DNA from 2 places in the Rhizobacter fulvus genome. Region 2 is predicted to be linked to the other one. Evidence: predicted binding sites of a transcription regulator. Region 2 holds the regulator's gene; the other holds the start of a gene.
The links. The regulator NrdR, encoded in region 2, represses ribonucleotide reductase genes. The targets are predictions, from matches to a motif close to CACNANATNTNGTG.

Region 1: ACWH49_RS15280 (ribonucleoside-diphosphate reductase subunit alpha) is a predicted target of NrdR. The motif match lies at 1,713-1,726, and genes of this name have one in related genera.

The regions. Positions count from the first base shown of each region.
Region 1 is NZ_OZ224516.1:3,194,524-3,198,927, forward strand. It holds gene ACWH49_RS15270 (sigma-54-dependent transcriptional regulator) at 1-947, shown strand, start outside; gene ampD (1,6-anhydro-N-acetylmuramyl-L-alanine amidase AmpD) at 944-1,537, shown strand; gene ACWH49_RS15280 (ribonucleoside-diphosphate reductase subunit alpha) at 1,981-4,404, shown strand, end outside.
Region 2 is NZ_OZ224516.1:852,900-857,303, forward strand. It holds gene ACWH49_RS04195 (lytic transglycosylase domain-containing protein) at 1-305, shown strand, start outside; ZMP/ZTP riboswitch at 331-475, shown strand; gene glyA (serine hydroxymethyltransferase) at 537-1,790, shown strand; gene nrdR (transcriptional regulator NrdR) at 1,806-2,249, shown strand; gene ACWH49_RS04210 (GspH/FimT family pseudopilin) at 2,404-2,949, shown strand; gene ACWH49_RS04215 (type IV pilin protein) at 2,970-3,422, shown strand; gene ACWH49_RS04220 (prepilin-type N-terminal cleavage/methylation domain-containing protein) at 3,422-4,087, shown strand; gene ACWH49_RS04225 (PilX N-terminal domain-containing pilus assembly protein) at 4,084-4,404, shown strand, end outside.

The DNA of each region.
Region 1 (4,404 bases), 2.3 Mb from region 2:
GCACCGGCAAGGAACTGGTCGCGCGGGCGATCCACGAGGTCAGCGTGCGCAGCACGCAGCCGTTCGTCGCGGTCAACTGCAGCGCGATTCCCGAGCAGCTGCTCGAGGCCGAGTTCTTCGGCTACCGCAAGGGCGCGTTCACCGGCGCGATCGACGACCGCGAGGGCTTCTTCCAGGCCGCCAACGGCGGCACGCTGTTCCTCGATGAGATCGGCGACCTGCCGCTGGCGATGCAGTCGAAGCTGCTGCGGGCGATCCAGGAACGCTCGGTGCGACCGGTCGGTGCGGTCACCGAAGTGCCGGTCAACGTCCGTCTGCTCAGCGCCACCCACAAGGACCTGGCGGCCGAAGTGCACGCCGGGCAGTTCCGCCAGGATCTTTATTACCGCCTCAACGTCATCCAGATCCGCGTGCCGCCGCTGCGCGAGCGTCTCGAGGACCTGGTCTCGATCAGCGAGCGCGTGCTCGAGCGCATCGCCAGCGATGCGGGCGTCTCGCCGCCGCCGCGGCTGACCCGCGACGCGCTGGTGCATCTCGAGCGCTATCCCTTCCCGGGCAACGTGCGCGAACTCGAGAACCTGCTGCACCGCGCGGTCGCGCTGTCGGGTGGCGAGACGATCGACGTCTACGACCTCGGCCTGCCCGAATCGGTATTCACCGACAGCGCCGCGCAGGAGCTGGACCTGATCACCGAGAACACGCGCGGCGACGTGCTGCAGGCGATTCGCGAATCGCTGCCCCCGGTGCCGGTGGAAGTGCCGCTTCCGGACGATCTGGAATTGCACCTCGACCAGGTCGAGCGCGACATCCTCGTGCGCGCGCTCGAGCGTCACCGGTTCAACCGCACCGCGGCGGGCGCGAGCCTCGGGCTCTCTCTGCGCCAAATGCGCTACCGGATGGCGCGGCTGGGCGTCAACGTCGGCGGCGACAGCCCCGATCGCGAGTGAACCGGCGCGACGGCGAAGCAGACGACGCCTTTTCGCCGGAAGGCTGGCTGGCGACGGCGCGCCATTGCCCGTCGCCGAATTTCGGGCCGCGGCCCGACGGCCTGCCGATCGACCTGGTCGTGGTCCACTCGATCAGCCTGCCGCCCGGCGAGTATGGCGGCGACGCGATCGAGCGCCTGTTCACGAACCGGCTCGACTGGGACGCGCATCCGTACTACGGCGCGATCCGCGGTCTCGAAGTCTCGGCGCACTTTCTCGTCCGCCGCGACGGCGAGCTGCTCCAGTTCGTCTCGTGCGACGCGCGGGCCTGGCACGCCGGCGCGTCGTCGTGGCGCGGGCGCGCGGATTGCAATGCGTTTTCGATCGGCATCGAACTCGAAGGCCTGGAAGGCGAGCGCTTCGAGCCGGCGCAATACGACGCGCTGGTGCAGTTGCTCGCTGCGCTGCAGGTGCGCTACCCGATTGCTGCGATCGTCGGGCACGAACACATCGCTCCCGGCCGCAAGAACGACCCGGGCGCGGGCTTCGACTGGGCCTGGTTGCGTGCGCAGCACCCGCTTCGAGATCGGGACTTTCCCGAGACCCCCTGACGACGCCCGCGGCGCGTCCCGCGCAAGGCACGCGGGCGTGCACGATGCAACCCCATTTGGCGCGCTGTGCAAGGCTTGGCGCGGGTGCGCTCCGCCAGGCCCAGCAGCGGCGCGGGCTGGCGGCCCGCGGAGTCGTGCGGCGCCATCTCGGGTAGTGTTCGTCGGTGCTTGCGCACACTATAGGTAGTGGTAAAGTCGGTCCCGCACCCTAGATATGGGGTCTGAACACGAGACATCGACGCGCTCGCGTTCCGGCTCACTGCAACGCTCGCGAGCCTGATCCGTCGCACTTGCGGCGACCCGCCAACACACCTTTGACGCACTTTCCGCACAGCCGGCCCGAACCGCCGGTTGATGCGCTTTCCCAGAACATTCGACCGAGGAATTCAATGCAACCGTCCGCCGCCACCCCCACCGTTCCTGCTGCCGTCGCCGCGAGGCCGATGGCCACTCCCGGCGCCGCCGCGCCGTCGGTCTACCAGGGCTATCAGATCATCCGCCGCAACGGCGCGGTCGTCGCGTTCGAGCCGAACAAGATCGCGGTCGCGCTGATGAAGGCGTTCCTGGCGGTCCACGGCACCCAGGGCGCAGCCTCGGCCAGCGTGCGCGAGACGGTCGACGGGCTGACCGAGTCGGTGGTGCGCGCGCTGCTGCGTTCGCGTCCGGGCGGCGGCACCTTCCACATCGAGGACGTGCAGGACCACGTCGAACTCGGCCTGATGCGCGGCGGTCACCATGAAGTGGCGCGCGCCTACGTGCTGTACCGCGAGCGCCGCACCCAGGAGCGTGCGAAGCAGGGCCACCCGGCGCCGGTCGCCGAGCCGGCGCTGACCGTGATCGACCGCGGCCAGCGCGTGCCGCTCGACTTCGCCCGCCTGCAGACCATCATCGACTCGGCCTGCGCCGGCCTGGGCAGCGAGGTCAAGCCCGAGCCGATCATGGCCGAGACCCGCCGCAACCTGTACGACGGCGTGCCGATCGACGAGGTGCACAAGGCCTCGATCCTGGCCGCGCGCACGCTGATCGAGAAGGATCCGGGCTACACGCGCGCCACCGCGCGTCTGCTGCTGCACACGATCCGCCGCGAGATCTTGGGCGAGGAGACGCTGCATTCGGACATGCAGACCCGCTACGCCGAGTACTTCCCCGGCTTCATCAAGAAGGGCGTGCAGGCCGAGCTGCTCGACGACAAGCTGCTGCAGTTCGACCTGCCGCGCCTGGGCGCGGCGATGAAGGCCGACCGTGACCTGCAGTTCGACTACCTCGGCCTGCAGACCCTCTACGACCGCTACTTCCTGCACATCGACGAGCAGCGCATCGAGCTGCCGCAGGCGTTCTACATGCGCGTCGCGATGGGCCTGGCGCTGAACGAGATCGACCGCGAGGCGCGCGCGATCGAGTTCTACGAGGTGCTGTCCAGCTTCGACTTCATGAGCAGCACGCCGACGCTGTTCAACGCCGGCACGCGCCGCTCGCAGCTGTCGAGCTGCTACCTGACGACCGTGGCCGACGACCTCGACGGCATCTACGAGGCGCTGAAGGAGAACGCGCTGCTGAGCAAGTTCGCCGGCGGCCTGGGCAACGACTGGACCAACGTGCGTGCGCTCGGCTCGCACATCAAGGGCACCAACGGCAAGAGCCAGGGCGTGGTGCCGTTCCTGAAGGTCGTCAACGACACCGCGGTGGCGGTCAACCAGGGCGGCAAGCGCAAGGGGGCGGTCTGCGCCTACCTGGAAAGCTGGCATCTCGACCTGGAGGAGTTCCTCGAGCTGCGCAAGAACACCGGCGACGACCGCCGCCGCACGCACGACATGAACACCGCGAACTGGATTCCCGACCTGTTCATGAAGCGCGTGATGGACGGTGGCGACTGGACGCTGTTCTCGCCCAGCACCTGCCCCGACCTGCACGACAAGTTCGGCAAGGCGTTCGAAGCGGCCTATACCGCCTACGAGGACAAGGCTGCACGCGGCGAGATCAAGCTGTTCAAGAAGGTGCCGGCGCGCGACCTGTGGCGTCGCATGCTCTCGATGCTGTTCGAGACCGGCCACCCCTGGATCACCTTCAAGGACGCCTGCAACGTGCGCTCGCCGCAGCAGCATGTCGGCGTCGTGCACTCGAGCAACCTGTGCACCGAGATCACGCTGAACACCAGCGAGACCGAGATCGCGGTCTGCAACCTCGGCTCGGTGAACCTCGTGCACCACATTGCCGTCGACGCGAACGGCGTCAAGGGCATCGACCACGCCAAGCTGAAGAAGACCGTGTCGACCGCGATGCGCATGCTCGACAACGTGATCGACATCAACTACTACGCCGTCAAGAAGGCGCGCGATTCGAACCTGAAGCACCGCCCGGTCGGGCTGGGCATCATGGGCTTCCAGGACGCACTGTACGAACTCGGGGTGCCATATGCCTCCGACGCGGCGGTCGCGTTTGCCGACCAGTCGATGGAAGCCGTCTGCTACCAGGCCTACTGGGCCTCGACCGAACTGGCTGCCGAGCGCGGCCGCTACTCGAGCTACCGCGGCTCGCTGTGGGACCGCGGCATCCTGCCGATCGACTCGCTCGACCTGCTCGCCGAGCAGCGCGGCGGCTACGTCGAGGTCGACCGCAGCGTCACGCTGGACTGGGACGCGCTGCGCACCCGCATCCGCGAGCACGGCATGCGCAACTCGAACTGTACGGCGATCGCCCCGACCGCGACGATCTCGAACATCGTCGGCGTCAGCGCCTCGATCGAACCGTCGTTCGGCAACCTGTCGGTCAAGTCGAACCTGTCGGGCGAATTCACCATCGTCAACGAGTACCTGGTGCGCGACCTGAAGAAGCTCGGCCTGTGGGACGACGTGATGGTCATGGACCTC
Region 2 (4,404 bases):
CGGTGACCAACCTGCGGGTCGGCGTGCAGGTGCTGAAGGAGTGCATCACGCGCGCCGGCGGGCTCGAAGCCGGGCTGCGCTTCTATGTCGGGGCCGCCAACCTGACCGACGACGGCGGCTATGCCAGCAAGGTGCTGAGCGAGCAGCGCGCGCTGCGCCTCGTGGCCAGTGGCAAGAGCGTGCCGGTGCAGCCACCCAGAGCGATCCTGACGAGCGCGCCGGTCGCGCCGAAGGCGGACTCGGACGCCGCGCCGAAGGCCGAGGCCGCCGCGCAGACGCCCGAACAGATCGCAATGCTGCGCTGATCCCGGCGCCGGCTCCGCTACACTGGCGGGGCCGCGCGACTGGCGATGCGGCCCCCTCGCTCCCTGAACCGGGAACTCGAGCCGGGGCCTGAGGTGGATGACCACCGGGAAGCGCGGTCGGTGCCAGCCGAGAGAGCGGCACCGTTCAGCCGTTCGCCTGGGCAGCTTCGGGGGCGCATGCAGCACGCAGGCGCTTCACCCGGGGACTTCGCTTGAAGAGGACTGCCAACCATGTTTGACCGCGCCCAATCCACCATCGCCGGTGTCGACCCCGAGATCTGGTCCGTCATCCAGCGCGAGAATCAGCGCCAGGAAGAGCACATCGAACTGATCGCCTCGGAGAACTACGTCTCGCCCGCCGTGATGGCTGCGCAGGGCACCCAGCTGACCAACAAGTACGCCGAGGGCTATCCCGGCAAGCGCTACTACGGCGGCTGCGAGTTCGTCGATATCGCCGAGCAACTGGCGATCGACCGCGTGAAGCAGCTCTTCGGCGCCCAGTTCGCGAACGTCCAGCCCAACTCGGGCTCGCAGGCCAACCAGTCGGTGTTCTTCGGCCTGCTGCAGCCCGGCGACACCATCATGGGCATGAGCCTGGCCGAGGGCGGCCACTTGACCCACGGCATGCCGCTGAACATGAGCGGCAAGTGGTTCAAGGTCGTCAGTTACGGCCTGACTGCCGAGGAAGCGATCGACTACGACGCGATGGAGCGCCTGGCCCACGAGCACAAGCCGAAGTTGATCATCGCCGGCGCGTCGGCGTACAGCCTGCACATCGACTTCGCGCGCTTCGCCAAGGTCGCCAAGGACATCGGCGCGTTCTTCATGGTCGACATGGCGCACTACGCCGGCCTGATCGCCGCGGGCGTCTACCCGAACCCGCTGCCGCACGCCGACGTCGTCACCTCGACCACCCACAAGACCCTGCGCGGCCCGCGCGGCGGCATCGTGCTGATGAACGACGAGGCGATCGCGAAGAAGATCAACAGTGCGATCTTTCCCGGCATCCAGGGCGGGCCGCTGATGCACGTGATCGCCGCCAAGGCGGTCGCCTTCCACGAGGCGCTGCAGCCGGCGTTCAAGACCTACCAGCAGCAGGTCGCGAAGAACGCGGTCGTGCTGGCCGACACGCTGATCGAGCGCGGCCTGCGGATCGTCAGCGGCCGCACCGAGTCGCACGTGATGCTGGTCGACCTGCGCCCGAAGAACCTGACCGGCAAGGAAGCCGAGAACCTCCTGGGCGCCGCCCACATGACCTGCAACAAGAACGGCATCCCGAACGACCCGCAGAAGCCGATGGTCACCAGCGGCATCCGCCTGGGCACCCCGGCGATGACCACGCGCGGCTTCAAGGAAGAGCAGGTGCGCCAGACCGCGCACCTGATCGCCGACATCCTCGACAAGCCGAACGACGCCGCGGTCACCGCGGCGGTGAAGGCGAAGGTCGCGGTGTTGACCAAGGACTTCCCCGTCTACCGCAACTGACGCGAGGGCGGGGTCATGCGCTGCCCCTTCTGCTCCCACGAAGAGACCCAGGTCGTCGAGACCCGCGACTCGGACGAGGGCGACGTGGTGCGCCGGCGGCGGCGTTGCCACAGCTGCGACAAGCGCTTCACGACCTACGAGCGGGCCGAGATCGCGCTGCCGTCGGTCGTCAAGAAGGACGGCACGCGCGCCGACTTCGACCCGTCGAAGATCCGCGCGTCGATGACGCTGGCGCTGCGCAAGCGGCCGGTCAGCGTCGAGCAGATCGACGCCGCGATGGAGCGCATCCAGGACAAGCTGCTCAACAGCGGCGCGAAGGAAGTGCCGTCGACCCGACTGGGCGAACTGGTGATGCGCGAACTCAAGCGGATCGACAAGGTCGCCTACGTGCGGTTCGCGTCCGTCTACCGCAGCTTCGAGGACGTCGACGAGTTTCGTCAGCTCATTCGCGACATTTGACGCCCTGACTCGAGCCCCCGGCCGGGGGGTGAATGTCCGCGAAAACCCGCGGGGACGCCCGCGAGGGGGCCGACGCGCTCCCCCTTCTGCGGGGCGCGGCCCGATGGCCGGGTCTCTAAATTCTGTGCATCGGTTCACACCCCGGAGCGCACAGATGATTCCCTTCTCTTCCCGGCCCGCGCGCCAGCGCGGCGTCTCGATGGTCGAAGCGGCCACCGTTCTGGCGGTCATCGCCGTCGTCGCGGGCACCGCGGCGCCGAGCCTTCAGGCGGTGGTCGACGCGCGCCGACTCGATGCCGCCGCCACGCAGCTCGCGACCGACATCCGCTTCACGCGCACGGAGACGGTCGCTCGCAACGCGGCGCTGCGCCTGAGCGTGCGGCCGGTCGCTGGCGGCACGTGCTACGTGGTGCACACCGGCGCGGCCGACGCCTGCACCTGCGCGCCGACCGGCGCGGCCGTCTGCAGCGGTGCCGCGAACGCACTGCGAACCGTGTTCCTGAACGGGACCGAGCGGGTCGCGCTGCAGGCCAACGTCGGCTCGATCCTGTTCGACCCGGTCCACGGCACCAGCAGCCCGACCGGCACGCTGCGCGTGATCGGCACGCGCGATCGAGCGATCCACCACATCGTCAACGTGATGGGCCGGGTGCGCAGCTGCTCGCCCGCCGGTGCCGTGCCGGGCTATCGCGCTTGCTGAACTTCTCTGGAGACCACGTCATGACCGTCCCCCAATTCCCCCGCACCGCCCAGCGCGGCTTCACGCTGATCGAACTGATGGCGACCGTGTCGATCGCCGGCGTGCTCTCCAGCGTCGCGCTGCCGAGTTTCGAAGGTGTGCTGGACAAGGCGCGCCGCAGCGATGCGCTGGTCGCGACGGCGCAGGTACAGCTCGCGCAGGAAGCCTTCCGCGGCCAGTCCAGCGCGTATGGCTCGCTCGCGGAGATTCGCGTGCCGGCGCGCTCGCCGGCCGGTCACTACACGCTCGAGGTGAGCGCGACCAGCGCGACCGGCTACACGGCGGTCGCGACGGCCGTGGGCCCGCAGGCGCGCGACGCGGCCTGCCGGGTGCTGAAGTTGACGAGCAGCGGCCTGAACGTCGAGCGGGCCTCGGGCCCGGACGCGAGCGTCGCCAACGACACCGCCGCGAACCGCCGCTGCTGGAGCCTGTGATGAGGCAGCGCGGCCTGACGTTGGTCGAGCTGCTGGTCGGCGTCGCGATCGCGCTGCTGGTTGCCGCGGCGGCCGCGACGCTGTTCGCCGCGCAACTGCGCGAGAGCCGTGCGCTGGTGCTCGAGGCGCGCCTGCTGCAGGACCTGCGCACCGCGGCAGACCTGATCGCCCGCGACCTGCGACGCGCCGGCGCATCGGGCAACGCGGCGGACGGCGTGTGGATCGCCGGCGCGGCCGGTGCCGCGGCCAACCCCTACCTCGCGCTCGCGCCGGACGGCGCGGCTTCGGATGTCGTGAGCTTCAGCTACTCGCGCGACGCCGTGGAGAACCATGCGGTCGACGGCAACGAGCAGTTCGGCTTTCGCTTGCGCAACGCGGTGATCGAGATCCAGCTCGGCGCCGGCAACTGGCAGGCGCTGACCGATGCCGGCACGCTGCAGGTCACCGCGTTCACCGTGACGCCGCAGGTGCAGACGCTCCCGCTCGGCGATTTTTGCGCCGCGCCCTGCGCGGCCGGAAGCACTGCGTGCCCGCCTCGGCTCCAGGTGCGCAGCCTCGGCATCGAGATCACGGGTCATCTCGTGGCCGACGCCCGCGTGACGCGCCAGCTGCGCCACGACGTGCGGTTGCGCAACGACGCGCCGAGCGGCGCCTGCGCGTCATGACCGCGACCGCACGCGCACTCGCCCACCGCCAGCGCGGGGCGGCGGCACTGGTCGTCACCGTGCTGCTGCTGCTCGCGATGGCGCTCGCGGTAGCGCTCGCGAACCGCGACCTGCTGTTCGAGCAGCGCAGCGCCAGCAACGGCGTGCGTGCCACCCAGGCGTTCGAGGCGGCCGAGGCCGGTCTCGAATGGGCCACCGCGCAGCTCAATGCCAACCGGTCGATCGGCGCCGACTGCACGCCGACCGCCGACGCAGCGGCCACGTCCTTCCGCATGCGCTACCTGGCGATCGCACCCGGCACCGGGCTCGTCACGCCA